DNA from 4 places in the Marinobacter sp. SS8-8 genome. Region 2 is predicted to be linked to each of the others. Evidence: predicted binding sites of a transcription regulator. Region 2 holds the regulator's gene; each other region holds the start of a gene.
The links. The regulator FliA, encoded in region 2, starts transcription of late flagellar genes. The targets are predictions, from matches to a motif close to CTAAAGTTTNNNNNNNNNNNGCCGNTAA.
Positions count from the first base shown of each region.

Region 1: fliD (flagellar filament capping protein FliD) is a predicted target of FliA. The motif match lies at 4,084-4,111, and genes of this name have one in related genera.
Region 3: QPL96_RS08750 (methyl-accepting chemotaxis protein) is a predicted target of FliA. The motif match lies at 2,954-2,981, and genes of this name have one in related genera.
Region 4: QPL96_RS10970 (methyl-accepting chemotaxis protein) is a predicted target of FliA. The motif match lies at 4,022-4,049, and genes of this name have one in related genera.

Region 1 covers NZ_JASSVN010000002.1:136,072-143,911, forward strand. Annotated here, with positions in the region: gene QPL96_RS02585 (AraC family transcriptional regulator) at 1-24, shown strand, start outside; gene QPL96_RS02590 (argininosuccinate synthase) at 117-1,328, opposite strand; gene fliS (flagellar export chaperone FliS) at 1,614-2,012, opposite strand; gene fliD (flagellar filament capping protein FliD) at 2,049-4,040, opposite strand; gene QPL96_RS02605 (flagellar protein FlaG) at 4,291-4,725, opposite strand; gene QPL96_RS02610 (flagellin) at 4,796-6,373, opposite strand; gene QPL96_RS02615 (flagellin) at 6,759-7,840, shown strand, end outside.
Region 2 covers NZ_JASSVN010000023.1:35,926-43,765, forward strand. Annotated here, with positions in the region: gene QPL96_RS17380 (uracil-xanthine permease family protein) at 1-18, opposite strand, end outside; gene upp (uracil phosphoribosyltransferase) at 21-659, opposite strand; gene flhA (flagellar biosynthesis protein FlhA) at 878-3,052, shown strand; gene flhF (flagellar biosynthesis protein FlhF) at 3,113-4,405, shown strand; gene QPL96_RS17400 (MinD/ParA family protein) at 4,505-5,317, shown strand; gene QPL96_RS17405 (RNA polymerase sigma factor FliA) at 5,349-6,092, shown strand; gene cheY (chemotaxis response regulator CheY) at 6,248-6,631, shown strand; gene QPL96_RS17415 (protein phosphatase CheZ) at 6,652-7,437, shown strand; gene QPL96_RS17420 (chemotaxis protein CheA) at 7,454-7,840, shown strand, end outside.
Region 3 covers NZ_JASSVN010000006.1:191,927-199,766, forward strand. Annotated here, with positions in the region: gene QPL96_RS08745 (peptidoglycan-binding domain-containing protein) at 1-793, opposite strand, end outside; gene QPL96_RS08750 (methyl-accepting chemotaxis protein) at 902-2,902, opposite strand; gene QPL96_RS08755 (ATP-binding protein) at 3,373-4,701, opposite strand; gene QPL96_RS08760 (response regulator transcription factor) at 4,691-5,356, opposite strand; gene QPL96_RS08765 (ferric reductase-like transmembrane domain-containing protein) at 5,525-6,838, shown strand; gene QPL96_RS08770 (PepSY domain-containing protein) at 6,926-7,327, shown strand; gene QPL96_RS08775 (DUF2271 domain-containing protein) at 7,386-7,840, shown strand, end outside.
Region 4 covers NZ_JASSVN010000009.1:99,399-107,238, reverse strand. Annotated here, with positions in the region: gene QPL96_RS10985 (DUF1631 domain-containing protein) at 82-2,391, shown strand; gene ampD (1,6-anhydro-N-acetylmuramyl-L-alanine amidase AmpD) at 2,461-3,087, shown strand; gene QPL96_RS10975 (histidine kinase) at 3,089-3,976, shown strand; gene QPL96_RS10970 (methyl-accepting chemotaxis protein) at 4,102-6,132, shown strand; gene QPL96_RS10965 (ketopantoate reductase family protein) at 6,185-7,078, opposite strand; gene QPL96_RS10960 (valine--tRNA ligase) at 7,084-7,840, opposite strand, start outside.

The DNA.
Region 1 (7,840 bases), on a different contig from region 2:
CAAGTCGGGGAATCAGGGGCCTGACCCCGGGGATCGCTGAAAACGGGGTCAGATGAAAATGGGGTCAGAAGAACTTTTCTTCTGACCCCATTTTCATCTGACCCCAATTTCACGCCCTAAAGCTTGCGACCCTTGCCAGCCGCAATCCGAAGCCGCAGAGCATTCAGCTTGATAAAGCCTTCCGCATCCTTCTGATTGTACGCACCCTGATCTTCCTCGAAGGTGGCGATCTTCTCGTCAAACAGGGAATCCTCAGACTTACGGCCAACCACATCGACATTGCCCTTGTAGAGCTTCAGTCGAACCGTGCCGTTCACATAGCTCTGGGTCTGGTCGATCAGCGCCTGCAGCGCCTCACGCTCCGGCGACCACCAGTAACCGTTGTAGATCACCTCGGCGTAGCGCGGCATGATGCTGTCTTTCAGATGTGCGACTTCGCGGTCCAGGGTGATGGACTCAATGGCGCGGTGGGCGCGCAGCATGATGGTGCCACCCGGGGTTTCATAGCAGCCACGGGACTTCATGCCCACGTAGCGGTTCTCGACGATATCCAGGCGACCAATACCGTTCGCGCCGGCAACCTTGTTCAGGGTTTCCAGCACTTCATGCGCCTTCATCTCCTGGCCGTCGATGGCAACAATGTCGCCCTTCTCATAGGTCAGCTCAACGTAAGTCGGCGTGTCTGGTGCCGTTTCCGGAGAAACGCTCCAGCGCCACATATCTTCCTCGGCTTCCGCCCAGGGGTCTTCCAGATTGATGCCTTCGTAGGAGATGTGCAGCAGGTTGGCATCCATGGAGTAAGGGCTCTTGCCCTTCTTCTTCTCCACCGGAATATTGCGCTCGTCACAGTACTGGAGCAACTTCTCGCGGGAGTTCAGATCCCACTCCCGCCAGGGCGCAATCACCTTTACACCGGGCTTGAGCGCATAGGCGCCCAACTCAAAACGAACCTGATCGTTACCCTTACCGGTAGCGCCGTGAGAGATGGCATCTGCACCCGTTTCATTGGCGATGTCGATCAGACGCTTTGCAATCAGCGGGCGGGCAATGGATGTACCCAACAGGTACTCACCCTCGTAGATGGTGTTCGCGCGGAACATCGGGAACACGTAATCGCGCACAAACGCCTCGCGCAGATCCTCGATGTAGATTTCCTTCACGCCCAACGCCTCGGCCTTGGCGCGTGCCGGTTCCACTTCCTCGCCCTGGCCGATGTCGGCGGTGAAGGTCACCACCTCACAGTTATAGGTATCCTGCAACCACCGAACGATGACGGAAGTATCCAGGCCACCGGAATAGGCCAGCACCACCTTTTTGATATCAGACATGCCCTTGCTCCAGACTGAACAGAATGGATGGAAACGGAGGATGAACCCAGAGTGAGAGTGAAGGCGGGGTCAGATGAAAACTTCATCTGACCCCAATTTAGCCTCACCCCGGGGTATACCTCAATTTCTTGATCGAAATAAGGCGCACATTGTACGGAACTGCAGCGGGAATGGCTATTGGGCCGGGGGATAACGCAAACCAAGGATCAGGTGAACATGGGTCAGATGAAGTTTTCATCTGACCCCCTCTTCATGACCCATGTTCAGAGCAGCGGATTCGTCGCCTCAAACAGCCTGCTGCTGCCCAACAGCCTCTTCCCGAATCCCATCCCAGCCCTCCTTGATGGCACGAAGCAAATCGGCGACTTCATCCAGCTTGGCGACATCGTTTTTGGCATTCGCCTCGAACAGCGTGCGCTCCATATAGTCGTAGAGCCCTTCCAGCCGAACCGCCAGATCGCCACCTTTTTCAAAGTCCAGGAAGCTGCGAAGACCGCCAATGATTTCGATAGCCTTGGTGATCAGCTTACCCTTGCCTTCATAATCCTTCGCCTGCATGCGGGCCTTCGCCATGTTGATGCGTTCCAGAGCCCCGTTATAAAGCAGCTGGATAAGCTTGTGAGGATCCGCATCGGTGATGCTGGTTTGGGTGTTTACCCGCTGGTATGCCTGTAAACCGTTCATGCTAGACCTCTCTGTTCGCCAACCGGACCGGACCGGTCAGTTGTTGTTCCGGTTGTTTTGGGGTGCAAGCGCGGCAAGTTGCTGGCTTACGTAATCCTGGGTGCTGCTGAGCCGGGAAATCAGGGAGTCAGCAGCAGTGAACTGGCTGACCAAGCGCTCACGATAAGCTGCGATTCGTTCTTCCAGGCGGGTCTGGTTCTGCTGAATCTGCTCAAGTTCCCGATTCAGGCCTTCGGTACGCGATTCGATCACGCCGTCGGCGCCCACAAAGCTGGTCACCAGATCCACGGTGCGTTCGGCAACACCCTCAACAAACGTGATCGAACCTCGATTTCCGGTCTGATCCCCAAGTATACGGACCTGCAGGCCGGAAGCACCGCCGTTACCGCTCCCAAGGAACAGGACCTGCCCATCGCCTTCGGCAGTTCGGCCGTCAATAGTGCCAGCCACGTCGACGCCCAAAGAAGTCGAAACAGAATCCAGGCCGAAAGTGGCCGGATTTTCCGCCGAAGTGAGGGATACCGAAGACTCGCTCCCGTATTTCGCAGACCTGAAGTTCAGATTGCCGCTCGCATCAAGCTCAACCTGTACGGACGTGCCTGCCGCATTCAGGGCATTATTGCTATTCAGCTGGGACTGAATCTCATCCACCAAATCCTGAGCAGAGGCGTAGGTTTGCTGAGTCAACAGCAGACTAACGGACGTCTCACCATTGACTTGAAACGAGAGTTCATCGTTCGCTCCATCAATCGCAATGCCATCTGCAAGCGCGCTACCGGCGACAAGAGAACCCTGCGTTGCCGCCTGGGTAATGTTGATGCCGTATTTACCCGGGGCAGTATCAAGACCACTGCGCACAAACTCAACCTGGCCGTCTGTCGTGCGCCCCCGCTCCGCAAACAAAGCGGTAACATCATCCGGATTATTCTTGAGCTGCTCTTCAAACTTCGCCCGGTCAAACTCCAGACCGCCGGTCTCAAAGTTGGTGGTAATGCCCACATCCGCCAGACTGCGAACGCTGGAATTTTCCAGACCCGGCACAACGCGGGTCAGCACCTGGCGCAATTGGTTCTGAATCGACCGTACGGTGCTGTCGCCCGTCAACAAACTGCCCACGCCCGCCTCGGAATTAAAACCGGCAAGACTATCGATCGTGGACTGGAGGCTGTTGAATTTGTCGACAAAGCCCTGAACCCGATCCGCAACCGCACCAAAATCCTGCTGAACCTTGATAATGGAAGAGCCTGTGGCGGCAATATCAAACGTCAGCCCATCAATCACGTTCTCAAAGCTATTGGTGGAACGGGTAACTTCCACACCGTTGATTTCCATAACCGCATCTGAAGCAGCAATGGTTTCGCGCAGACCGGAATCCGCATCCATTCCGGTATTGAAGGCAAAGCGCGACAACCCCAGGTTATCGGTATCGGTTCCAACCGTGTCACCCAATACAGAAATACTGACGGCATTGGCGGTACCAGTCTCATCCGCGGAAAGAACCAGTTGGAAACCGTTGCCGGTATCAATCACACCCGCCGACACGCCGGCGTCGGCATCATTGATGGCATTCGCCAGCCCCTGAAGCGTGTCGTTGCTGCTATCAATGGTGAGGTTCGTGGTTTTGTCGCCAACATTCAGAGTCATCGCCCCCTGCCCGACGCTGGTTGCATCGCGGTCGGCAAACACATCGCGGGAAGCCAGCGCCTGCGCACCGGCGAGGCTGGTCACCGCCACGCTGTAGGTGCCCCGGCTGGCCCTGGTGCTGTCCACGGATACCGCGATGTCTTCATTGGAGGAACTGGCGGAAAAGGCCTTGAGGTTGTCCGGGGCACTGAGCTGGCGCATGGGCAACCGCAATTCGGTAACGGCGCTGCGCAGCTTTCCATAGGCGGAAATGAGAGCCTGGGTCTGTTCTGTCTTTTGAGTCAGCCGGTTTTCAGTAGGCGCGCGCTCTGCCTGCACCAGCTGATCTACCAGATCCGAGTTCAGAACGCCTGAACCAAGACCCAACGATGATATGTTTGCCATGCTCATACCTCCTCAAGGGGGGCAAAACCCGATTCTGATCAGTTTATCGGCAAAAGGCGGCAAAACTTTGCCTTTTTCTCACGCCGATTTGTAACACCGCGTAACAATCGGGAGTGGCCCGGGGTCAGAAGAAAGCCTTCTTCTGACCCCATTTTCAAACTCGCACCCAAAACGAAAACACCGCCAAACCCTAGAAGGTAAGGCGGTGCTGAAATACCGTCATTCTCATCAAAGTAAAAGCGGCATACCCTCACACTTTGATGTTAAACAACGTCAGCGGCTCATCCTGCTGCAAGTTTTCTGCCAACCTCAATGCTAGTTCATCCGGAATCTGGCGAATGACTTCTTTGGTCGACTGATCAACGACCTTCACGATCGTCTGACCAAGTTCATTATCCACCTCAAACTGCAAATCCCGCTGCACATTCTGAACAAAATCGTTCAGTTGACTAACCGCATCATCCAGTTGCTCCCGTGTAGCTTCGTTCCGAGCCTGCAGCTTCTCAGCTTTTGACGCCTCTGAAGTTACCTGGGAATTCTGAGTCTGGTTGACCGCGGCAGACGAACCAGCAAGGTCGGAGGCATTCCTGCCTTCGGACTGAGATGACGAAATTGCCCGAGCCGGTGCTTGCTCACTGGTACGAACCAGCTTCAGATCCGGGCTGTTCAGGTTAACGTCATTCATAGCTTTACCTCGCTATCCTCAAACGGCGTTAAGCCGGAACCCGAAGGTTCCGGCTGTTACCGCTAGCCCCTTACTGCAGGAGGGACAGAACCTGCTGCGGACGGGCGTTGGCCTGGGCCAGGACGGAGATGCCGGCCTGTTGCAATACCTGGGACTTGGACAGCTTCGCAGTTTCAGCGGCAAAGTCTGCGTCCAGGATGCGGCTGTTAGCGGCACTGAGGTTTTCCGCGGTGGATGCAATGTTAGAAATAGTGGACTCAAACCGATTTTGGACCGCACCCAGCTTAGCCCTTGAACTATTGATGCTGTCAAGAGCGGCGTCAATAGCCAATATGGCTTCATTGGCACCAGCTACGGTTGAGATATCGACAGTCGCCACTGACTTGGTAGTATCGACATTCAGAATATTCTGAGATGTAGCATCGAATCCAACAACAGCGGCCCCGGCAGTTATATTAACCAGCTCATTGGATTGCAGCGTAATGTCACCCCTGAAAGTGGCAGTATTATCGCCAGCGGTTACTGTCGCCGCACCACCAGTCGTCAGAATGGAATCCAGAGGGTCAGCCGTTCCTGTACCGCCATCAGCAACCCCGCTTACTGTTTCTTTCAGCTCAATATTGCCACCGGATGCGTTGGTAAAAGTCAATTCGTTGGTGGTGGCATTGAACGAAGCAGTAACTCCTGTTGTATCTGATTTTGCGTTTACCGCATTTTGAATGTCCGTTGCGGAAATTGTTTGGCTGGCGAAGGTAAGATCTTGAGAAAACACGTTCTCACCGTTAATCGCCAGAGCATAGGTTGCGGTGTCTCCTGCCTCATCGGCACCAAAACTTACAGCATTTGCGGAGCCAACGCTGATAGTTTGAGTGTTAGATGCAACGGCGCTAACGCCAGCATCACTTGCATTAATTGCAGCTGCCTTCGCAAATGCGCTGTCATTGGTTTCGCCCCTGGCCAACTCACCAGTAAAATCTGATGACGAAACAATGTTAGTGCCGTTTATTGTCACGTTGGTGCCATCAATCGGGTTGGAGTCAACACCAGCGTATGTGTCAGCGGTTGTTTCAGCTGTACCTGCTGTGGCAATTGTTGCTACACCTGAAACCGTGTTCGTGCCTTTCTCGTTTACAATTGAGCCAATCTGCGTTGTCCGTGCGCCATCGACAGTAACATTGATGGTCTGATTGGCATTGGCTCCTACCTGGAACTGTTGGGCAGTAAAGTTGCCATTCAAAAGCTTGGTGTTATTGAACTCGGTTGTAGTGGCAACCCGTTCAATTTCGCTTACCAACTGACTCACTTCTTCCTGCAGCGCTTGGCGATCTGAGGCGCTGTTGGTTGCGTTGGCTGATTGAACAGAAAGCTCGCGGATTCGCTGAAGAGAATTCGTGACTTCACCAAGCGCGCCCTCAGCAGTCTGCGCCAGAGAAATCCCGTCATTAGCGTTGCGCTGAGCCACATTCAGGCCTGAGATTTGAGCCTGAAAACGCGTAGAGATTGCCAGGCCCGCAGCATCATCTTTCGCGGAGTTGATCCTCAAACCGGAGGACAGACGCTCCAGCGCCTGATCGTTTAACTTCTGAGAATTGTTTAACTGATTTTGTGCAGACAGTGACGCAACGTTAGTGTTGATACTGAGAGCCATATTGCTTCTCCTTCGACGGAAGTCATTACTTCATGGAAAAGGTCTGGCGCCCGTTTTCAGTTTGGAAGCGCCGCCCTGTTACCTCAAATAACGGCGCTACATCCGATTGCTTTAGAAAAAAAACTAGCGTTTTTGTTAACAAATGTAAAACCGGCAATTCAGTTCCTTTTCCAGCGGCAGCACTTTGGCGCGTTAAAGGCCCCGTATATGGATACCGGTAATAGAAATTCTTTTAGAAACAGTCTCCTGAGTAAAAATACTGAAAACTGGCACACCCTTCGCTTATCACCCTGCAAAACGGCAAGTTAACGAATTTCAGCCGGCAAGGGTTCCCCTTCAAGATCGGGCACCAGGCTTCCGGCACTTCTTAGCAGGGAGAATTGATATGCCTCAGATCATTAACACCAACATTGCTTCGCTGAATGCACAGCGGAATCTCAATACGTCACAGCGGGAAGCCGATACTACGCTGCAGCGCCTGTCTTCGGGTTTGCGAATTAACTCTGCGAAGGACGATGCCGCCGGACTCGCCATCTCCGAGCGATTCACCAGCCAGGTGAAAGGTCTCAATCAGGCCATCCGGAACGCCAACGATGGCATTTCACTGTCCCAAGTTGCTGAGGGTGCGCTGGGCGAATCCGCCAATGCCCTCCAGCGCATCAGAGAACTTGCTGTCCAATCTGCTAACGCCACCAACTCCGGCTCGGATCGGAAAGCCCTGCAGGCCGAAGTGTCCCAACTGATCGAAGAAATCGACCGGATTGCCTCCGAAACTGAATTCAACGGATTGCGGATTCTTGACGGCAGTTATGTCACTCAACAATTCCAGGTTGGCGCAAATGCCAACCAGACCATCGGCGTCTCCATTGACGGCACCAAGGCCAACCAGATTGGCTCGGTAGTGGACGTCGCGGGTGAAGTTGCGCGAACCGGCGCGGAGACATTGGGTACGGCAACCGGCGGCTCGAATGGCGCTGCTCAAGCTGGTGTCACCGACTCAACCGGTGTTAGTGGCGCGGCGACGGGCACCTCCGTCATCATCAACGGAACCGTAGTGGCAGACTCAACACGGTTCGCAGGAACGCTCGCTGGCCAAGAAGCTGACAGCGCCTATGCAAAGGCCGCAGCCATTAATGGTAGTGCACTCGATGGTGTGAGCGCACTCGCCGAAACAGAGAAAAGTTTCACTGGGGTTGGCCCCGGCAGCAACTCCCTCGCCACCTTTACAGACCCTGCAGCTGAGGGCGACACGGCAACTTACAGCATCGACATCAATGGTGTAAAAGTCCTCGAGACTACGCTAGATACTGGTGATGGGATTTCTCTGGCGGACGCTGAAGCCGCAATCAACGAATTTAGCAGCCAAACAGGTGTTCGCGCAGAAATTGATACGTCTGGGCAGTTGGTACTCCGCGCAAAAGACGGCAGAAATATCGACATTGACGAAACCATGTCGATAACGGAAGG
Region 2 (7,840 bases):
GTTGATAGGGCCCTGCATGCTCAAGCGTCCTTCTGCTTGGTGCCGAAGATCTTGTCGCCGGCATCGCCGAGACCCGGAAGGATATAGCCTTTCTCGTTCAGGCGTTCGTCAACTGAGGCCGTGTAGACAGACACATCCGGGTGTTTCTCCAGGACCTTTTCAATACCCTCTGGAGCGGCGACCAGAACCAGGGCCCGAATCTCGGTGCTGCCCGCCTTCTTGAGCAGGTCGATGGTGGAAATCATGGAGCCGCCGGTCGCCAGCATCGGGTCGACAATCAGTGCCATGCGCTGGTCGAGCTCACCAACCAGTTTTTCCAGATAGGTGCTGGCTTCCAGGGTTTCCTCGTCTCGGATCTGGCCGACAACGCTTACCCGGGCGACCGGGATCAGGCTGAGTACACCGTCGAGCATGCCAAGGCCCGCACGAAGAATCGGAACAATGGTGATTTTCTTGCCATGGATCTGTTCCACCGTCACCGGGCCGGCCCAGCCATTGATGGTCTTTTCCTGGAGGTTGAAATCCTTGGTGGCTTCATAGGTCAGCAGGGCACCGACTTCCTGTGCCAGCTCACGAAAATTCTTGGTGCTGATATCCGCGCGGCGCATCAGGCCGAGCTTGTGGCGGATAAGCGGGTGTTTTACCTCGTGGATTGGCATGGGGTCACCTGTGTGTCTGATTGTGGTTTCGGTGTCTCAATTAAATGGCGCAAGGATACCGTATCTGGCTAGGCGAGTCAGGCGGCGGAGCAATGCTTAGCGTGAAATTCCCCCGGCCGTGGTACGGATCTTGCGGTAACCCTCACGAACGACGCCCCGGCGTCAGAATCCCGACCTTATACCGCTTGCAGGCGCAGTTAAACGGAGAAGTTTCCGGTATGGACAGAGCTTTGGTCCTTAATAACGTCAAAACCCTGACGCGGGGCAATCTGGGCGTGCCCGTCATGTTGATGGGGTTGCTGGGCATGATGATTCTACCCATGCCCGCCTTCCTGCTGGACGTGTTCTTTACCTTTAATATCACCCTGTCGATCGTCATCCTGCTGGTGTGTGTCTACGCCCTCCGGCCCATGGAGTTTGCGTCTTTCCCGACCGTGCTGCTTGTGGCGACTCTGTTGCGCCTGGCCTTGAACGTGGCGTCTACCCGGATCGTGCTGTTGAACGGCCACGAGGGGGGGGATGCCGCCGGTAAGGTTATTGAATCCTTTGGCGCGGTATTGATTGGCGGTAACTATGCCGTTGGTCTGGTGGTGTTTGCGATCCTGATGATCATCAACTTCCTGGTGGTGACCAAGGGCGCCGGACGGGTGTCCGAGGTGAGCGCCCGCTTTACGCTGGATGCCATGCCTGGCAAACAGATGGCGATTGATGCTGACCTGAACGCCGGTCTGATCAATCAGGAGGAGGCCAAGCATCGCCGGGCGGAGATCGCCCAGGAGGCTGATTTCTATGGTTCCATGGACGGTGCCTCCAAGTTTGTGAAAGGCGACGCCATTGCCGGCCTGCTGATTCTTGCGATTAACATAATTGGCGGGGTCGCCATTGGCATGCTCCAGCACGGCCTGGATTTTGGCCTGGCCATGGAGCGGTATGCGCTGCTGACCATCGGTGACGGCCTAGTGGCGCAGATCCCGTCGCTGCTGCTGTCTACCTCTGCCGCCATCATGGTTACCCGGGTTACTTCCAGCCAGGATATGGGTGGGCAGATCCTTCAGCAGATGTTCAGTGCGCCCAAGGCACTGTCAATTGCCGCCGCCATCCTGATCATCCTTGGCCTGATTCCGGGCATGCCCCACGTAGCCTTCCTGGGCCTGGGTGCCCTGGCCGCGGGTGCCGCCTGGTATATCTGGAAACATCAGCGCCAGACGGTAGAAGACGAAGGCGTATATCCGGGGCGGGCCGGGGGTGCGCCTCGTCCGGCTGGCCGCGATCTTCCGCCGGGCGGTGACGCCGGTTCCGACCAGGGCCGTCAACTGCCGGCGCCGGGTGAAACCAAAGAGCTGGGCTGGGACGATGTGGCCACTGTGGACATCGTGGGCCTGGAGGTGGGGTATCGGCTTATTCCGCTGGTGGACAAGTCCCAGGGTGGCCAACTGCTCAGCCGCATCAAGGGTGTGCGTAAAAAGCTGTCCCAGGATCTGGGCTTTCTGATGCCCTCGGTTCACATTCGCGACAATCTCGATCTGATGCCCAACGTCTACCGCATCACGCTGATGGGTGTGACCATTGCCGAGGCGGAAATTCACCCGGACCGGGAGCTTGCCATTGATCCCGGGCAGGTATTCGGAAAAGTGGAAGGGATTGAAGGCAAGGATCCGGCGTTTGGCCTGGATGCCAGCTGGATCGAGCCGGACAAGAAGGATCAGGCCCAGACCCTCGGCTATACGGTTGTGGACGCCAGCACGGTCGTGGCTACCCACCTGAATCAGGTGCTACAGAAGCATGCCCACGAATTGCTGGGGCACGAAGAAGTCCAGAAGTGGCTGGACCAGTTGGAAAAGATTTCGCCCAAGCTCGCCGAAGAGCTGGTACCCACGACTGTTTCCATCAGCTTGTTGCTGAAAGTGCTGCAGAACCTCCTGAAGGAGGAGGTTCCGGTTCGGGATATGCGGTCTATCGCCGAGGCCATCGTGAACGTGCACCCCAAGAACCAGGATCCGAAGCTGCTGACCACGGCCGCCCGCCAGTCCCTGCGCAGGATGATCGTCCAGAGCATTTGCGGCAACGAATCGGAGATACCGGTAATCACCCTGGACCCGGATCTGGAACAGTTATTGCTGAAGTCTGTTCAGCAGAGTCAACAATCCGGCGGACAGGAAGACATCGGCCTGGTTCTGGAGCCGAACATGGTTGAAAAGCTCCAGCGCTCCCTTAAGGAGAGCGTCCAGCGCCAGGAAATGCTGGGAAAGCCGGCCATTCTGCTGGTCTCCGGGCCTCTGCGCCCGGTGCTGGCGAAATTTGCCAGCTACGGGGTAGAGCGCCTGCATGTGCTCTCGTACCAGGAAATCCCGGATAACAAACAGATCACAATCGTGGCGTCCGTTGGCCAGTAACGGCGCGGATGACAGAGCGGACAGCGCCGGCACGGCGTTGCCGGTGGAGGAAGAGGCATTATGAAAGTAAAACGGTTTTTTGCCAGGACCATGGCAGAGGCACTCAAGCAGGTCAGCGAACAGATGGGGCCGGACGCCGTAATCCTTTCCAACCGCCGGGTTGACGGTGGCATCGAAATTGTGACGGCGCTGGACTATGACGAAAACATGGCGCGCCAGCGACTGGGCGACCAGGCGCAGGAGGCCACCAACGGCTCCCGCCTGGCAGAGATGCAGGCGGACCAGCAGCGTCGTCTTGAGGACGAGCTCGGCCGGTCCCGGGAGCGAATCCGCGAGGTTCGGGAAAAGCGGGCCGCCCAGGGGGCCGGCTATGCAGGTACGTCGTTTTCTGCGGTGCAGGAATCGTTGGGTGCCGGCTTTGATGAGCCTGAGCCGTTGGTGCAAGCGCCACGGCAAGGTTATTCCGATGAGCTGGCCCAGATGCGCGCGGAGATCCGTTCCCTGAAGAACCTGATGCAGGGCCGTAAGCCGGAGCCTGAGGTGCCGGCAACCAGTGCGGTTCAGCAGAGACTGGCCGAGCGGCTTCAGGAGTTCGGTCTCGGTAGCGATCTGGCGGGGTCAATTTCCCGCCGCCACAAGGCCGGGCGCCTGGAGGATGGCTGGAAGCAATCCCTTAAAATGTTGTGCACCGGCGTACGGACTTCCCGCCTGGAATGGCTGGATCAGGGCGGCGTCTTTGCCCTGGTGGGGCCAACTGGCTCGGGTAAAACCACCACCATTGGCAAGCTCGCGGCGCGGTATGTGCTCAGCCATGGTGCCGATTCTGTGGCCCTGGTCACCACTGACCGTTATCGGGTAGCGGCGCATGAGCAGTTGTTTGTCTTCGGTCGCATTCTGAACGTTCCAGTGCGGGTCGTCGACGAGAGCCACAGCCTGGATGATATCCTGGACGAGTTGTCAGGCCGCCATCTGGTACTGATTGATACTGCCGGCCTGACCAGTGCGGACAAAGGCTACCAGGAACAACTGGCGGAACTGGCGCGCAGCCATCACAATATAAAGACGCACCTGGTCGTTTCGGCCACCAGTCAGCCGCGCATCATGAAATCCGTCTGGCATTGCTATAAGATGGCAAATCTTGCGGGCTGCGTGATGACCAAGGTCGACGAGGCCCTGACACTTGGCGAGTCTCTCGGCTTTGTGATGGAAACCGGCCTGTCGGTAGCCTATTACACAGACGGGCAGAAGATTCCCGAAGACCTGCACCACGCAGAAGCGGTTCCGCTGGTGCGGCTGGCCGTGGAGCGGCTTAAAATCCTCCAGAAACAGCAGGCGGTCGCAGAAGGGGCCTGACAGAGCGCGCCTGGGACCGGACAGTGATACCGGGCAGACCGGCAGAGAGTGTCCGAAAAGACAGCACCTGGCTAAACGTGGCGAGAGACAAAAAACAGTATGAGCAAAGCGCAACCGGTACAGGTGATTGCAGTTTCCGGCGGAAAAGGTGGAGTCGGCAAGAGTAACGTGTCGGTTAACCTCGGGATTGCCCTGGCCCAGAAAGGCCGGAGGGTCGTGCTTCTTGATGCCGACCTCGGGCTGGCCAATATCGATGTACTGCTCGGCATTACCGCCAACCGGAACCTTCAGGATGTGCTGGCGGGTGACTGTGATCTCAAGGACGTTCTGGTCGATGGCCCCGGTGGCATCAAGATTGTACCGGCGTCCTCCGGTACCCAGCGAATGACCCAGCTCAGCCCCATGGAGCATGCCGGGCTGATCAACGCGTTCAGCGAACTCGGTGACCAGATCGATGTTCTGATCGTAGACACCGCCGCGGGCATTTCCGAATCGGTGGTGAGCTTTCTGAGAGCCTCCCAGGAGCTGCTCCTGGTGGTGTGCGACGAGCCCACCTCCATCACCGACTGTTATGCCCTGATCAAACTTATGAACCGTGATTACGGCACCAACCGTTTCCGCATTCTTGCCAATCAGGTGAGAAATGAGCAGGAAGGCCGGCACCTGTTTGAAAAACTGACCCGGGTCACCGAGCGCTTCCTGGATGTGGCACTACAATATGTCGGTATGGTGCCTTACGATGAAGCCGTGAAAAAAGCGGTTCAGCGGCAGCGGGCAGTGCTGGATGCCTATCCCAGGGCAAAAGCCTCCCTGGCGATCAAGGCGCTGGCGGAAAAAGTTGACAACTGGCCGCTGCCTTCCTCTCCCCGCGGGCACCTGGAATTCTTTGTGGAGCGGCTCGTCGAAGTCTGAATCAGATCCAGTCAAACAAAAAACCGGATACATGACATTGGCGAAAAACCTCGGAATCTATAACCAGTCAGGCGCGCAGAAGCCTTCCCAGCTCGTTGAGGAGCACGCGCCCCTGGTCAAGAAAATTGCCCTTCATCTGATGGCCCGGCTACCAGCCTCTGTGCAGCTTGATGACCTGATGCAGGCCGGAATGATCGGCCTGCTCGAGGCGGCTCAACGCTACAGCGCCACCAGGGGTGCAACCTTCGAGACCTACGCGGGCATCCGGATTCGTGGCGCCATGGTGGATGAGATCCGCAAGGGCGACTGGGTTCCCCGTTCCGTGCACCGCAATGCCCGTCGTATTTCCCAGGCTATCAAGGCCGTTGAAGATCGTCTCGGCCGGGAGGCCCAGGATCTGGAAGTGGCTGAAGAACTGGGCATGGGGCTGGCCGAGTACCATACCTACCTCTCTGACTCCAACAGCGGCCGGCTTTTTAGTCTCGATGAGCTCAATGAATCCGGCGAACTGCCGATAGAACAGACAGAGCCACGGGATAATCCGCTCGAAGGGCTCTCGTCCGACGCGTTCCGCCGCAGTCTCGCCGAGGCTATAGAGGAACTGCCGGAGCGGGAAAAACTGGTGTTGAGCCTGTATTACCAGGACGAGCTGAACCTCAAGGAAATCGGTGCGGTGCTCGGCGTCAGTGAAAGCCGGGTCAGCCAGATTCACAGCCAGGCGGCCTTGCGACTTCGGGGGCGTTTATCGGACTGGCGCCAGGATACGGGCAACTGATCACTGTTTTGTGTGTCCGCGGCGGGGCAGACTGTAGTTTTTGGTAACCGATGCTTTACAACCGAAGCAAAGATCAGACAATAAGCGGTTGAAACAGCGGCCTGCTAGACTCGAAAGGTCAAACGAATTCCGGGTGTTACTAACTGGAGGTCCCATTGGACAAGAACATGAAAATTCTCATTGTGGATGATTTTTCCACAATGCGACGGATTATCAAGAACCTGCTACGTGATCTTGGTTTCACCAATACCGATGAAGCCGATGACGGCAACACGGCGCTGCCGATGCTCAAAAGCGGGAAATATGATTTTCTGGTAACTGACTGGAATATGCCGGGCATGTCCGGTTTCGATCTGCTCAAGGCCGTGAGGGCTGACGAGAACCTGAAAACCCTGCCGGTGCTGATGGTGACCGCAGAGGCCAAGCGGGACCAGATTGTTGCCGCTGCCCAGGCAGGCGTCAATGGCTATGTTGTCAAGCCGTTTACTGCTGCGGTGCTCAAGGAAAAAATTGAAAAAATCTTTGAAAGAATCCAGTAACCAGAGATCGGATGGCTCTCATGAGCGATAGCAAAAAGAATCATCGGGGCCTTGAGCCAGAGGTGACGGAAAAGCTCCGGCGTCAGGCAGCCGAACTGGCTGAAAGCGTTGATGCCGGTGAATATGCCAAAGCCATGACCCTGATCAATGAGCTCAGCGAAGTCAGGGATCAAAGCCTGTATCGCGAAGTCGGGCGACTGACCCGAAGCCTGCACGAAGCGATCCGGAACTTTCAGATAGATCCCCGAAACGCGGAACAACAGGAAGTGCTGTCAAAAATGACAGATGCCTCTGACCGTCTCGAGTACGTGGTACACATGACCGGTGAGGCGGCCAACCGGACCATGGACCTGGTCGAGGCAACCATGCCAGTGGCCAATGCATTGAGAGACGAGGCGGCAGCCTTGCGGGACGAGTGGCAACGCTTGCGCCGCAGGGAAATGCAGCCGGCGGAATTTCGCCAGTTGTATGGCCGGATCGACAAGTTCTTTGCCGGCATGACCGCGGACGCGGAGACCATGTACAACAATCTCTCGGAAATACTGCTGGCCCAGGATTTCCAGGATCTCACCGGGCAGGTCATCCAGAAAGTCACCACACTGGTGAAAGAGGTTGAGGAACAGATGCTCTGCCTGGTGGTGATGGCCAGTCACGTCGATCAACTGACGGGCACCGTGCACCAGATTGAGGAAACGGAAGAATCTGCGGAAAAGGGCGTCGGGCCCCAGATCAAGGCCGATGAGCGTGAAGATGTAGTCTCGGGACAGGACGATGTGGATGACCTGTTGTCCAGTCTCGGTTTCTGAATGAAGAGGGTAACGCATGGCGTTTGATGCTGATGACGAGATTTTGCAGGACTTCCTGGTAGAGGCCGGCGAAATACTCGAAAAGCTGTCAGAGCAGTTGGTAGACCTTGAGCAACATCCTGATGACAGTGATCTGCTCAACGCCATCTTCCGTGGTTTCCACACTGTCAAGGGCGGGGCAGGCTTCCTGCAGCTTGATGCTTTGGTAAATTGCTGCCATTCCGCGGAGAACGTGTTCGATATTCTGCGCAATCACAAGCGCAAGGTGGATTCAGAGCTGATGGATGTGGTTCTGGAGGCCCTCGATAACGTCAACGCGATGTTTGAGCAGGTCCGTAACCACGAAGAACTGACGCCCGCCCCCGACGAATTGATCACAGCGCTCGACGCCCTGGCACAGCCT
Region 3 (7,840 bases), on a different contig from region 2:
GGGAGGCTGTACCTGTTGGCTCTGCTGGCAGTTGCTGTGCTGGTGAATCGTCTGCCTCCACGGCAACCACTGCAACAGCCGTTACAGGTTTTTTATTTGCTGGTGGTACGGAGTCGACGACTTTGGTCTCGGGTTCGGGGGCTGGCGCAGTTTTACTGGCCGACTCGGATACGACTGCCAAAATGGCCGTGGGGGCCGATAATGGAACTTCAGAAGGAGTTGAGGTTGCCTTTTTAACTAAATGACTATCAAAGATTTTGTCATCAGAATCGTCGATAGGTTCTGGTGGCTTACTTGCAGGCGCCTCAGCGGTGGCAGGAGGTTCTTCCGTTCCCGTTTCCTGGGGGGCTGAGACCAATTGTGCAGATGGTTCGGGCTTTGCCTCCCTTCGCGGCACCATTTTCACCACAGCTTGAGGCCGTGGCCGCAGGTTGAGTTCCGATAAGCCCAGTGCAGCCATAGCGTCTTCACGGCTGGCGACAGCATTGCTGTTGACTGTTGTCTTGGCGGTGGTGTGTATACCCAACGCCTTCAGGGTTTGCGAATCCAAGTCACCGTTGGTGGGAAGGCCGGTTTTGTCCTGATAGTTCCGAACAGCGGCCCGCAACTTGTTGTCATACCAGCCGTCCGCACGCCCGATGTCATAGCCGGCGCCGTAAAGGGCATTTTCTGCTGAAAAAATAACATTCACCGGGTTCGCCGCATGGGCAACACTGAAGCCCGTGGCCGCCGTTAACAGGACAACGGCCTGAGTGCGAAAACCAGGAAACTGGCAATGGCGTGAGCGTTTCATGGCGGAATCCCTCCGGGCTGCCCGTATACGTTTACATTTCGTAACGTGAGCCCTGAAAGTATCAGCAATAACCGGGGCCGCCTATGACGCAGTTAACAACCGGAGTAATTAGTTGACCTGGAACCGGCGAACAAGGCTGTCCATTTCTTCGGCCATGCCTGCAAGCGCCTTGCTGGAATCGTTTACGTGAGAAATGTCTCCAGTCAGTTCGTCGATGGCGCCACTGCTGGCCTCGACATTCCGGGTCATTTCCGCGGCGGTCGCCCGTTGTTGTTCGGTGGCACTCGCAATCTGTGTGGTCATGTCCACAATCCGGTTCACTGCCGCCAGAATGTCCGACAGCGCTTCGCCGGACCTGCCAGCCTCGTCGCTGGCTTCCTCCGCCATCTGTCTGGCCTTGCTCATATCAACTACGGCCCCCGCGGCGCCACTCTGGAGGTTCGAAACAATCCGCTCAATATCAACCGTTGAATCCTGAACCCGCTTGGCGAGCCCCCGGACTTCATCCGCAACCACAGCGAATCCCCGGCCGGCTTCACCCGCCCGGGCCGCTTCAATGGCCGCGTTCAGGGCCAGGAGGTTGGTTTGCCCGGCGATGCTCTGTATCACTTCGAGGACACCACCGATTTCACCGGATTCCTGTTCCAGGCGCTGAATACGCAGGGAACCTTCCTGCACCTGTTCCGCAAGCCGGGTTACTGACTGGATTGCATTGGTCACGGTTGCCTGTCCCGAATCGGCCAGCCGTGCGGCCTGCCGGGCAGATTCGTCCGTGTCGTTGGTGTTTGAGGCAATCTCATCGGAGGTGGAAACCATTTCCTGCATCGCCGCCGATACCTGGGTAATCTGGTCTCTCTGCTGCTCGGAGTTTTTTGTCGTCCTGTCTGTAATGTCGGACAGGGACTCGGATTCGCTGGTCAAGCCCCGGGATGCGGTGGCAATCCTTGAGATTATGTCCTCAAGGGTTTCGAGAAACGAATTGACGGCTGATATGAAGTCCCCGATTTCATCCGGGCGTCCTTTGGTGAGTCGGGTTGAGACATTGCCACGATTGTTGCCAATGTCTTCCAGGTATCCGAGGATTTCTGCGCGGGCACGTTTCACACTCACGGCCATCATCCGACTAAGGAGGTAGGCAACCACCAGCCCCAGCACGACAGAGGTTGCGAAGGCGGCCATAATGAAGCGCAGAGCAGTGTCGGTTTTTGATTCCGCCTCGTCCGCCACGGCCTCCATCGCAACGAAAACCTTTTGTTCGAGCTCCCTCGCCAGTTGCGTAATTTCCGGGCCCAGAACATCGAGTTGTTCTGTTTTGGTTCGGTTCATGGCGCCTTGATGAAGCAAAAGACTGTTCACCGAGGCCTGATATTTCTCCAGTGCCTCAATGGCCGTATCGAGGTATTGGCGTATGAAACCGGGCACGGCATCCATATCGAGAAAGGAAAGCGCATCCGATACATCCTCCATGGCGTAACCCAGTGCTTTCTCGGAGGTTTCAGTGCCATCCGAAAAATATCGCTGGGTTGCCATTCTCATCAGGAGTGTGTCGTGGATCAGCTGCTCAAGCGTGACCCGGAGTGGGCTGCCCGGTTCCCGGTTGGTGATGCCGTCCATAGCCCTGCGCAATGCTTTGGAAGCAGCAGGGCCATACTGGTCCAGTTCTTCGGCAACAATTCGCTGGACTTGCTGTTTGGCGGGGACCAATTCCTCTTCGAAGAAACCAACGTACCGGGAGGTGGCCTGCTCGATTTCCCTGACCAGGCGGATGCGTTCCGGTGCCTGGATATTTGCCTGAGCATTTGCCAGGTCGTTGAAAAATTCAGACTCCAGATGCTTGAGACGGGACAGGATTTCCTCGTTACCCGTGGCGTAATAGTCGAAAACCCAAAGTCTCAACCGGTAAAGGTTGATGAGAACACCCGTTGCAACCGCCGTCTCGGGAGCAAGGTCTCTGGCGACAGTGCCCATTCGATCATCCAGGCTCCGGAATTCGCGAACACTGTAAAAAGTGACGAGCGCAAACAGCAGCAGGATAAACACCGGTGCAATCAGCAGCTTGCCGCGCACGCCGAGGCGACGCTCAATGGGTTCAACAAGGGTGGAAGTCACTGTACAACCTCTTCGAAAATGCCGATACCTCAGTTAACGACCAAACAGAGATTATCTGGAGTGGAACGTGACAATTTAGTCAACAAAGTTCACCTGCCTCCGTCGTTATTGAAACGGGGACGGATGTTAATTTTGGCGTCCTGACGGAGCAAGTGGCCGAGTATGCCGTCAACCACCTGGGCGGGAAATCCAATACGACACCCATGTAAAGCGTGTACATCGTAGGCCCGTCCGGAACCTGGCTTGTCGAAACAAAAAGCAGCGGAGTTGCAAGCCGGTACAAGTCGGATGTGCGGTTTGAAGGCGCTGGCGGCGGTGCATTTCCGATCCTGAAAAAGAGTCACTTGCCTTTTCGCATTGTTCAATAACCCTGGTCGTTACCGGGAGATTCGGGATGCAGTCAACAGGCAGCTGGGAATAACCCAGTCCAAGGCGTAATGAGATCGGCCCACGCTGCCAATACTGCGAACTTACCGGGCGCCTGCTACATTAAGCTCCGCTTCAAAACCGTCCTGGCGTCCTGTTGCCGGCGAACGCAAATACAATATCAGACCCGCACCCGTGGCAATAGCATCCGCAATGGCCAGGCCCAGGCCGGAACCGGCAGCATCCGTTTTTGAGCGTGCAAACCGGTTCCGTAAGAGGGCGAGCTGTTCCGGGGGTACGATGTTTCCATCATTACATACCCTCAGCGTACCGTCGCTTGCCATGCTGACCTCCACAGGCTGTTTATGGGCGCCATGCCTGAGGGCATTCTCAATCAGGTTACGGACGAGGATGGCAAAGGCATCGGGATCCAGCAAGGAGTTCACTTCATTGCCGGGCAGGTCGAGGATAATTCTCCCCGGCATCTGCCCCTCAAAATCACTGACAATCATTTCCAGTATTGGCACAAGGTTGTGCTGATTTTCTGCTATTGCGCCCCCTCCTTCGGCTTTCGCCAGTTCGAGCAGTTTTCCGGACAGCATCGAGAGGCTCCGCAGAGCTTCCTCAATCTCGGCAACATTATTCTTCAGTTGATGACTCTGTACCTGGGTTTTCAGTCGCTGTACTTTGGCCAGTGCCGTTGCCAGTGGTGTTCGCAATTCATGGGCGCTGTTGGCCGTAAAACTCCGTTCTGCCTCAAGAGCGCGGTGTAACCGTTCCAGCAACCGGTTGACGGCAACGGCGATCGGCTCAAATTCTTTTGGCAATCGATCCCCCGCAACGGGGGACAGATCTCCAGCGCCACGGGATTCTATCGATTGCTGAAATTCGACCACCTTGCGCAGGGAAAGCCGGACAATCCACCAGACACCCAGCAGGCTGACCGGAATCAGCAACATCAGAGGCAACAGCAATGCCAGACCCGCCTCCAATGCTGCTTCACGCCGGTGAGCCAGGGGTTCAGCCACCTCAATGTAGATGGTGTCACTGACGGCAGATGCTCCGTAGATCCGGTGTGTTGACGTGTTTGAAAACCCTTCCCCGGGTAATGTGCCAAAAACCCGGGAATCGGCATCGTGGGATTGGAGCAGGAGGTTGCCTTGCCTGTCTCTGACCAGGTAAGTGAGGTATTCGTCATGGTCTTTCAGGGCAGGGGCCCGTTGGCTTCCGGTGCCAGTTTCCCGGTTCAGGATGTCGGTAACGGCCAGCGGCAGAATGCGTTGGGCCGTTTCCTCCAGGGCACTGTCGAAAACCTCGTTCATTTCGTGCTGTGCCACGAGTCCGGAAGCGGCAACGCCGAACAGCCAGAGAAGGGTGACGCCGAGTGTGAGGCCGATGGCCAGGTTTTTCTGTAAGCTGGCTCTATTGGTCATGTGTTTCCAGGCGGTAGCCCATCCCCCTGACCGTTATAATGGCGTCCCGCCCCAGTTTTTTACGCAAACGGCTGACATAAACCTCGATGGTGTTGCTTTCGATTTCTGCCCCGAAGGCGTAAAGGCGATCCTCCAGCTGTGATCGCGACAATAACATTCCGGGTCGCTGGATGAAGCCCTCGAACAGCGCCCACTCCCGAGCGGTAAGCTCCACCGGTTTGCCGTCGCGACTGATGCGGTGATCACCAAGATCCACCTCCAGATGACCCACCCGTATCCGTGGGCTCGGATTACCCCGGTAACGACGGGCTACCGCGGCCACGCGGGCCGACAGCTCGGAAAGATCAAAGGGTTTTACCAGATAGTCATCGGCGCCGGCGTTCAACCCTTCAATCCGGTCAGACACCTGATCCCTGGCAGTAAGGATGATTACGGGAGTCGTGTTTCCCGTTGCCCTTAGCTCCCTCAGGAAACCGAAGCCATGGCCGTCCGGCAGCATCAGGTCGAGCAGAATCAGGTCGTAAGCCGTGGTCTGAACACTGGCTTCGGCAAAGGCCAGGGTTTGCACCCAATCCACTGCGTGGCCGTCATCCGCGATCTGATCCCGCACGGCCTCGCCAAGCCCTGCAGTATCCTCAACCAACAGTACCCGCATAGTTCACCTCTAATCCCACCCAGTGAGAAAGATACTACAGCCAGGACCTGACAGCAGCCTGAATGGCTCCGGACGTTATGAATCGCCCTCCATCGACCTTCAGCTGGCTGTCAGGTTTGGACGATAGCCTTATTCCAACTATTCCAGGTGTCGATCGGAGGAGATGTCATGATCCGGATAATTTTACCTTTCATTGCGCTGGTTTTCGGTCTCTGGGCCTGGAACCTGCCTGCGGCCCCGGGTGCCGCATCCTCTTGGGCGGTCTATGACCAGAGTCTGCTGCTCAGCGGGTTGTTATCCATTGCATTGATGTCACTGGCCATGATGCTGGCGCTGCGCCCGGTCTGGCTGGAACGACCGCTAGGCGGACTGGACCAAATCTATCGCAGCCATAAATGGGCTGGCATTCTGGCGGTGGTATTCGCCGCCGCCCACTGGCTGATTGAAATGGGGGATGACGTAATAGAGTCGATTTTTGGCGAAGCTGGCAAGCTGCACGACCCGGATTATTCCGGGTTTATAGACGCCATGCGTGATGTCGCTGAAGACGTCGGCGAGTTCGCCATTTACCTATTGTTCGCCATGTTGCTGATTACCCTGTGGCGAAAGTTCCCCTACAAATACTGGCGTTATCTGCACCGGGTTATGCCCGCGCTTTACCTGCTGCTTGCCTTCCATGCTGCGTGGCTCACACCGCTTCAGTGGTGGCAGCAACCGGTTGGCATGCTGATGGCCGTCCTGCTTTTGTCAGGCAGCATCGCCAGCGGGCTTTCCCTGGCTGGCAGAGTTGGCCGTCGTCGCCAGGTCCGGGGCACGGTCACCGGGGTTAAAACTCCGGCCCGGTATGTCACCGAGGTTACCTGCGATCTGGGTCCGGCATGGCGGGGTCACCGTGCGGGACAGTTTGCGTTGGTGACCTTTAACACAATGGAAGGTGCCCACCCGTTCACCATTGCCAGTGCTGACCAGGAAAATGGCACAGTCACATTCCTCATTAAATCTCTCGGGGACTTCACGCGCGATCTCAGCCACAAAATCAGGGTAGGGCAAACGGTGAAGATTGAAGGCCCCTATGGCTGCTTCGACTTCAACCGAAGAAACCGCAAGTCCCACCAGATCTGGATTGCCGGCGGCATCGGTGTGACTCCGTTCCTGGCGTGGCTTGAGGCCCTTGGCACGAACAAGACCACGGTGCCAGAGGCGGACCTTCACTACTGCACCCGAAATGCCGGCCAGGACCCCATGGTGGCGCGATTACAGCAGCTTTGCCAGGACTTTCCCGGCATTAATCTCCAGATTCATGACAGCAGCAAGGGTGAGTCGCTTTCGGCAGAGAAGCTGTCTACCGGTGGGCCCTCGACTGCAGGCGAAGAAGTATGGTTCTGTGGCCCTGCAGGACTGGGGCGGGTAATCCAACAGGGGTTGCGGGCTGCGCCCTTCCGTCTGACGCGATTCCATAAAGAGGCTTTCCAGTTCCGCTGATCTTCGCCGATCAGGGGCGGGCGCGTTCAGGCCATTGTCAGGTAATCAGCATAGAGTGATTGTTGTGGATTCAACAGGAGACATCCCATGAAGACCAAGCCCATGATTTTAAGCCTCGCTTTTTTGTTTCTGAGTCCTCCTTTGCTGGCCGATGATGACTGTGATGACCCGGTAGCCAGTTGGCAGCCCCGGGAAAACCTGCGCCAGAAACTGGAAGCCGAGGGCTGGACGGTATACCGCATCAAGGTGGATGACGGTTGTTATGAGGTAAAAGGCCGTGACCCGGAGGGTAACCGGGCCGAGGCCTCTTTCAGACCCGCCTCCCTGATATTGATGGACATGGAGCGAGAGGAAGAGGACGACGATGACGACGATGACAGCGACGGAGAGAACCGCGCAAAGGCTCGTGACGGCGGCCAGGGCACTGGCGAGACACCGGTTCCGCGAAATGGTGTCGTCAAGGGTCGCCCGAGTGTGACGGTCGAATGATCCGCCAATCCTGACCGTTCTTGTTTAACGCGTTGTACGTTTCTATCGGAGAGACTGTATGAAAAAGATCTTTTTTGCTCTGGCCCTGGCTATAGCGGTTGCTTTACCCGCTCTTGCACAGGCTCGTGAAGTGACCTTTACGACCGAGTTACTCAACTACGGTGGCGATGGCGCCTACCTGGCGCTTTACCTTACGGATGCTTCCGGCAAATATCAGGGGACTCTCTGGGTTGCGGGGAAAAAATCAAAATACTACAAGCACCTGAGTGGCTGGGCCCGAGGCAGCGGGCTTAATCCGGCGGAGTACGATGGCCTGACCGGAGCCAGTATAACGAGCGGGCGCACCCTGAAAGTAACCCTGAACCTGGACGATGCGCTGATCGACAAGGGCCATGAGATCCGTATCGACACCGCCGTTGAAGATATGCGGGACAACCGGGCGGATGTCGCCGTACCACTGACCACTGAAGGTTCCGGCAAGCCGGTCACCGGGCGTGGCTATGTTCGTTCATT
Region 4 (7,840 bases), on a different contig from region 2:
GACACAACCTGACGCAGGCAGCTCGTATCATGTGAGGTGGACAGAAATTCCGATATTGGCCGATCAGAACCTGGAGCAGCTATGGCGCACGATAACAAGGTTGTCAGCTTTTCAGGCCAGAAACCGCCTGCCCGGTTTTCCTTGCCGGCTGCGCTGGTTCGCCTGCGTGATGCCTCGGGTCAGTCACTGAAATCTGTTCTTGCCAGATTTTTTGATCGCGCCGACGATGCCCTGTTCGAACTCGCCGACCGGGCAGGTACCAACCTCGACCAGACAGTCTATTTTGATGCCATGCGTGAGCTCAGGCTGCGCCGCAAGGCCATGGTGGTGTCGATACTCCAGTATGTCAGCCAGGCGTTCAACGAAATCGGAAAGTTCCTGCCCCAACAGGCGGCCGGCTCTCTGGAGGACATCGACCAGGATTCTCTCAGTCTGGTGGACCATTCACAGCTGGAACAGCAGGTTGCCATCGATAACCTGATTAACAAGCTCCGGAATCGCTACCCTGAACAGATCCGCCTGTTGACCGTGCGGGTCGGCCATTTGGTACCGGGTATTCAACTGAAAGATGCGCAGATGCCCCTGAGCCCGGACGTTATCTGTGGCGGAGTGGCTGAAGCCTGCGCTGATCTTGACATAGACATACGGGCCAAGCTGGTGGTCCTCAAGCTGTTCGACCGCCTGCTTGCCGATACACTGGGCGACTTCTACCAGGAGGCGAACCGGACGCTGATCGATGAGGGGGTGTTGCCGGAGATGACTCGTCCGCCGGTCGGAAGGGGGCCAGCCCGGTCCGGTCAACGGCCCGGAGCTGGTGGCACGGGTGAACCTTCCGGTGCTGATGTCTCGCCGGGCCCTGCCGGTGGAGGTTATGGCGGGCCATCGTCCCGGGCGACCTTCTCCGAGCTTAGTGCACTGTTGCATCAGGGGGGCGCCGTATCCGGCGGCCGGGGCCATGGTGGTGAGGGCTGCATTGATACGGAGCGCCTCATGGCACGCCTGACGGAAGCACAGGCCAACAGCCGACACTGGGGCGAGAGTGTCGTCATGCCCCTTAACGAGCAGTTACAACCCATTCTTCGGGCTGGGGATGGGCAGAGCCTGAACCCGGGGCAGGTGGACAGCGATGTAATCAATCTGGTGTCCATGTTGTTCGATTTTATCCTGGAGGATCGGCAACTGCATCCGGTCATGAAGGTATTGATCGGGCGCCTGCAGATTCCGGTGCTGAAAGTCGCTCTCAGTGACAGGAATTTTTTCAACCGGGGCGGTCACCCGGTTCGCAAGCTGCTTAATGAGCTGGCTTTGTCCGCGATCGGGTGGACCGAGAAAAAAACCGGCCAGCGGGACCCCCTTCGGGAAAAGATTGAAGCTGTAGTCGACCGTGTCCTGAATGAATTCACTGACAACGTAGCCCTGTTCGAGGAGTTGCTGAAGGATTTCAGTCACTTCATGGACCTGGATCGCCGTCGCCGGGAACTCGTGGAGCAGCGCCTTCGGGATGCGGAAGAGGGGCGGGCCCGCCAGGAGCGTGCTTCGGAGGCAGCAGAAGGCCTGGTGCGGGAGCTGACTGAAAAGCATGCTGTTCCGGAGCCGGTCACCGGTTTGCTCAACGAGGCCTGGGTCCGGTACCTGCAGTGGGTTGTTCTTCGGGAGGGCGAAGACAGTGACCGCTGGCGACATGCCAGCAACCTGACGGAACAGCTGGTCTGGAGTGTGGATCCCCGCCCGGTCAGCGATTCAACCCGCAGCGAGTTGTTGCGGGCCATTCCGGCCATTGTTGATGACCTGCGCAAGGCTCTGCAGGAAATTTCCTGGGATCCGTTTGCCACCGATGCCGCCATCCGTGATCTGGAACTGGCTCATGTGGATGTATTCCAGAAGCTTGTGACCGCACCGCCACGGGAAGAACCCCCTTCCGAGTTGCCGGCTGGCAATCTGGTACAGCCTGAACCGGAGCGCCCGGAGGACCCGGCGCCGGCCGGCCTTGGGAGTCCGGAGCAATCCCGGGAGCGCGAACCGATTGCAGAGCCTGCTGCATCACCGGTTGAGGTTGCCAGGGACGATGCTGCCGAACAGCCTGAGTGCCCCGGGGTGACGGGGTCGGTAGGACCCCAGTGGCAGGAAAAAGCGGACAGCCTTCGGGTGGGGGCCTGGATTGAACTTAGCCGAAATGAAACCCGGGTCCGGTGTAAACTCGCCGCTTTTATCAAGGCAACCGGGAAGTATATCTTCGTCAACAGAAGCGGTGCCAAGGTTGCCGAATACCATCGACAGGCCCTGGCCGCAGACATGGAGGCGGGCCGAATCACCATGCTGGACGATGGCCTGATCTTTGATCGGGCACTGGAGTCAATTATCGACAACCTGAGGAACAGCCGCAGAGATTGATTCGTAGCAACCGGGCCAGGTTTGTGATTCAATCAGGGAGTGTAATTCTCTGAAACTTTTGGAATTATTTTGCCCGATTCAGACATTTTGCCCGCGAACCTTTCCGATTCCGGTTCCGACCGGAATGCGCTCCGTGAAACCGGGAAGATTCCCTTCGCCCGCTGGCGCCCCTCGCCAAACTTCGGGCCTCGCCCTGATGGCGCTGCCATTTCCCTGCTGGTTGTGCACAATATAAGCCTTCCTCCTGGGCGTTTCGGCGGCCCGGAAATTGAAGACTTCTTCTGTAATTGTCTTGATCATTCGGCCCATCCCTATTTCCGGACCATTGAAGGCATTCAGGTCTCGGCTCACCTGCTGATTCGTCGTGATGGAGACGTTGTCCAGTTTGTCAGCCTGCTTGATCGCGCCTGGCATGCGGGCAGATCGAGTTTTCAGGGGCAGGAAGAATGCAACGACTTCTCCATCGGGATTGAGCTGGAGGGCACCGATGACGTTCCTTATACCTCCGGGCAATATCATCAGTTGGCACGTGCCGCCGATCTCATCATGCTGGCCTGGCCCGACATCATTGCCAGTCGCATTGTCGGCCATAGCGATATTGCCCCGGGCCGGAAAAGCGACCCTGGACCGGCATTTGACTGGCAGCATTTCCGGGAAGCCCTTAAACAAATACGCGCAGCGAGGGAGAGCGTCTGAGATGGTGCTGATCGTTTTTCTTCTGGCCTACATGGTGCGCAGGCGCCTGGATTCCCTGAACCGGCTTTCCGGTGATGAAGTCTGGCGCTGGTGGTTTCATCAGGGCAGTCGTGCCAGGACGGGCCACGAAGCGGAAATTGTATCCGGATTGGTGCTGGTTCTGCTTCCGGCCTTGTTGCTGGGGGTGGCCGAGTACCTGCTGGCGGCCTCTGGCTGGCGGATGGCGGCTTACCCGCTGGAGTTCCTGGTTCTGGTGGTCATTATGGGAACACCCGGCTGGCGGCAGGTGCTCCAGCCCTATGCAGAAGCATGGCAACGGGGAGACATGCAGTCGGCATGGCATTATGTGAAGGATTATTTGCCGGCAGATGAACGGGGCGCTGCATTGTCGCCGGAGGCAATGCATCTTTCCCTGTCCAGGGCGCTGATGGTATCGGTATTCCAGCGTTTCTTCCTGGTGGCTTTCTGGTACGCAGTCGGGGGAATCGGCGTGGCAGTCCTGGTCCGGGGGCTGGTTGCGCTCGCCGATCAGTGGCCCCAGGCGCCGGCTCGCCCCAGATTCGAAAGACTGTCGGAATGGGCGGGCTGGATTCCAGCCAGGCTGTTGTCACTGACATTCGGAATTGCCGGAGACCTTGCCGGCTGGTTGCACGAAGCCGGCCAGACCCTTGCCGGCGTAACGAGAAAAGTTGGTGAGGTCCTAATGATTTCCGCCAATGGGTCGTTAACTGGGTATGCACTGGATCCGGCCCGCTTTTCGCGGATTCATCCGGATGAGTGGACAGCTTTCGGAGGGCGAAGCCTGAGCGCAGTAAGGGATTTGCTGAACAGAAGTATGCTGGTATGGATCTGCACTCTTGCCTTGCTGGTGATTTCTGGTGTTGTCTGACCTGATCGGAATTTTAAAAATGTTACAGTTTAACAACAAATAATGCTCAAGTTTCTAAGACTTTAGGCGACAATATAAGAAAAGAATGTATCTTCAGTTGTTAAAGATCCAGCGAGAGGACCATCGTGAAGCAACTCATTAGTCCCGCCATTGCCCTTATGAACCGGCTGCCGATGGTCTACAAATTCAGCCTCATCAGCATCCTGTTCCTGTTACCGATCAGTGGACTGTCCTGGCTGGTTATCTCCGAGCTTAACCGCTCGGTTCAGGCCATGACCCGCGGTGTCGAGGGGCTTGAGCAACTGGAGCAGGTTGACCGGCTGGTCGATGCGGCAATGGATTACAGGGATTATCGTTCTCCGGCCGTGATCAAGGATGACGGGGCCATTATGGCCGCATCAGAGGAAGCGGCCAGTGAAGTTGAGGCGAGGTTGGAGGCGCTGACTGCAGAGGTGCGTTCCTTTGACGCTTCCGGCTCCTGGAGCGGACAGGTTGAAGCGCTCCGGCAGGACTGGCAGGCTTTGCGCGCCGATGATAACTACCTGGGCAGTTTTGATCCGCAATTCAAGTATTATCAGGAGTTTGTTCAGAAGGCCCAGGCCCTGTTGCCTGCGACCATTGAGATTTCCGGCCTCGGGTACGGGGCTTCACGGGAAAACCTGCTGATCCTTGGCCTGGTTCGTGATTCACTTCCGGCGGCCCGCTCGGTTATCGGACGGGCAAAATCCTACGGTATTTTTGCGCTGGTCGATGGGCAGGTAGGCTATGCCCTGAGTGAAACCCTGAATGAAATCTATGACCAGTTGACCAATCGCAGCTCGCTCCTGACTCCGGCCCTGTCTGTTGTCACGGAATCCTCGCCCGCCCTGGTGGAGAAGTCGGGTGGGGCAATTCGCAGGGTTGACGAAAGCCCGGCCATTGTTCGGGACCAGTTGGACCGGAATGTCATTACACCCATGCGCCTGGAAATGCCCTGGCAGGAATACGATGAGTTGATGTCAGCGCAGTTGGCTCATTACGATCAGGTAAAAGCCGCCGCATTTGAGGTGGTGAATGCCAACCTGCGATCACGGCTCGATAGTGAGGTGAATCAGCGTCGCCTGATCATCATCACCCTCGTTGCCATTCTGCTGGTGGTTGTTTACCTCTACATCGGTTTCTTCATGTCGGTTCGTAACGCCATCAACCGCTTCAGCGAGGCCGCTAGGGGCGTCGCCGCCGGCGATATGACCACTCACATAAGGCTGAGAAACCGTGACGAGCTGGGCGAGCTGACCACGGAATTCAACAACATGACGGACCGGATTGCCGAACTGATCCGTTCTGTCAGCCGGACCACGGCCGATGTGGGCCAACAGGCAACCAAGGTAAATGATACCGCGGCGGCCAACAGCGAGGCGGTGGCTCGTCAGATGGAAGAAAGCAGCCAGATCAATGAAGCCATGAACCAGATGGTTGAAGCCGTGAACGAGGTCACCGAAAGTGCTCACAGGGTTGCCGACAGTGCCGGTAACGCCGAGCGGGATACCGAAACCGGGCGTGGCGTGGTTGCTGACACGGTTGAAACCATCAACAAGCTGGCAGCCGAAATATCCGGTGCCGTAGAAGTGATCAATCGTGTCAGCAAGGACAGCGACAACATCAGCCAGGTACTGGTCGAGATCAAGGCGATTGCAGAGCAGACCAACCTGTTGGCCCTGAACGCCGCCATCGAGGCTGCGAGAGCCGGTGAGCAGGGGCGTGGCTTTGCAGTGGTTGCCGATGAGGTCCGCTCTCTTTCCCAGCGTACTCACAAATCCACCGAAGAGATCGAGGGCATGATTTCACGGCTTCAGAGCGGTGTGAAGGATGCAGTTTCCGCCATGACCAACAGCCGGGACGTGACTGAGGCGACGGTGCGGAAGTCTGGTGAGGTCACGGAAGCTCTGGACAGGATTGCCAAGGGTATCTCGGTGATCGTGGATATGAGCCACCAGATCGCACAGGCGGCTGAAGAGCAGTCCGCCGTTGCCAAGAACGTGAACTCGAACGTCGAGCAGATCGGCGAGTTGGGCCAGCGGACTGCCGCCAATGCCGAGGAGACGCTCGGTTCCTCAAGGGAAATGTCGCTGCTGACAGCCTCGCTTCAGCGGCTGGTGGAGGCCTTCAAGGTCTGACCGGTACGACGTTTGAGCTGATAAAAGGCGATTGCTTATCGGTCTGCGCCTGTTAGCGTGACGACAGTTGCTGTACCCGTTCGGTCAGCATTTGGTTCACCGGTGTCTTGATACCCAGATCTTTTCCCAATCGCGTCAGGTAACCATTGATAAAGTCTATCTCGGTTCGCCGACCCAGCAGAACGTCGGCGCGCATGGATGAGGTGTTGCCAGCGGTGCTGCGGGCAACCCGTTCGATGCGCTGGCGGAGTGAGTCGGGCGTCTCCTTGCCCTGGCCGGCGGCTGCCATCAGCACCGACAATTCCCGACACAGGCTGTCAATGGTGTCTTGGTAGAAAGAAGCGGCAAGGATCTTACCGTTGGGGCAGTCCAGGATGGCGGTATAGGGGTTGATGCCGGCATTGATAATGAGTTTCTGCCAGAGACGCTGCAGGATGTCCGGTTCCGGATGAATGGCCAGACCAGTGCCTTGCAAAAAGGCGACGGCTCTGCCGACAGAGGGTCTGGCGGACTCTGTCATCGCCCCCACCCAGGTATCACCGCTGCCAGCGTGGACCAGCAGATCCGGCTCCGGCCGGTTGGCACCTTCGGTGGTGCTGGCCGCCAGGATGGGGCGGTCCGGCCATTGGGCCGCTACGGCTTGCTGGCTGCCGAGGCCGTTCTGGAAAAGCATGATCGGGGCACTCTGGGGGATTCGGTCGATTATCCCGGCAATGGCGTCAACGGTGTCGCCAGCCTTGGTTGTGACCAGGAGCAATTCGGGCTCGTCACTGGCCCTGAGAAAGGGAATCCGGATGGTTGATTCCGGCCCGTCGAAGGGCCGGAATCGGTAGACGAGATCTGCACCGGGTGATTCACCGGGCCTGGCAATGAACGCTACCTTGCCTGCAGGCAGGGAAGCGGCCCATAACCTGCCCAGCGAACCTGCACCGAGAATACCGATCATGCCGGTTACATGGCCTCGATGTCGGCCCTTTGCTGGCTCAGGCGGGCCTGGCTGCTCTGGGCATCCCGCAGCTTCTCCTGCTCCTTCTCAACCACTTCGGCCGGGGCCTTGGCGGTAAACTTCTCGTTCCCCAGTTTGCCTTCCAGGCGGCCGATCTCTTTCTGCAGGCGTTCCAGCTCCTTGTCCAGGCGCTTGAGCTCCGCATCCTTGTCGATCAGACCGGCCATGGGGACCAGTACTTCCATGTCCCCCACCAGCTGGGTGGCGGACATCGGAGCTTTGTCACCCTCAAACCAGTCCAGGCTCTCCAGCTTGGCAAGGGAACTCAGGAACTGGCGGTTATCGTTCATGCGACGCTGATCTTCGGCGTCTTTGCCGCGCAGCAGTACCGGAATCTTTTTCGCCGGGGAAATGTTCATCTCACCCCGGATGTTCCGCACGGCCACAATAACGCCTTTCAGCCATTCAATGTCCGTAGTGACTGCAGCATCCTGCTTGCTCTCGTCAGGCTGTGGATAGGCCTGCAGCATGATGCTGTCGCCGGTTTTACCGGCCAGGGGCGCAATGCGCTGCCAGATTTCCTCGGTGATGAAAGGCATCATCGGGTGCGCCAGGCGCAGGACGGCCTCCAGTACACGAACCAGGGTGCGGCGGGTGCCACGCTTGGCTTCGGCACTGGCGCTTTGGTCAGTGAGTACCGGTTTGGACAGTTCCAGATACCAGTCGCAGTATTCGTTCCAGATGAATTCGTACAGCGCGTAG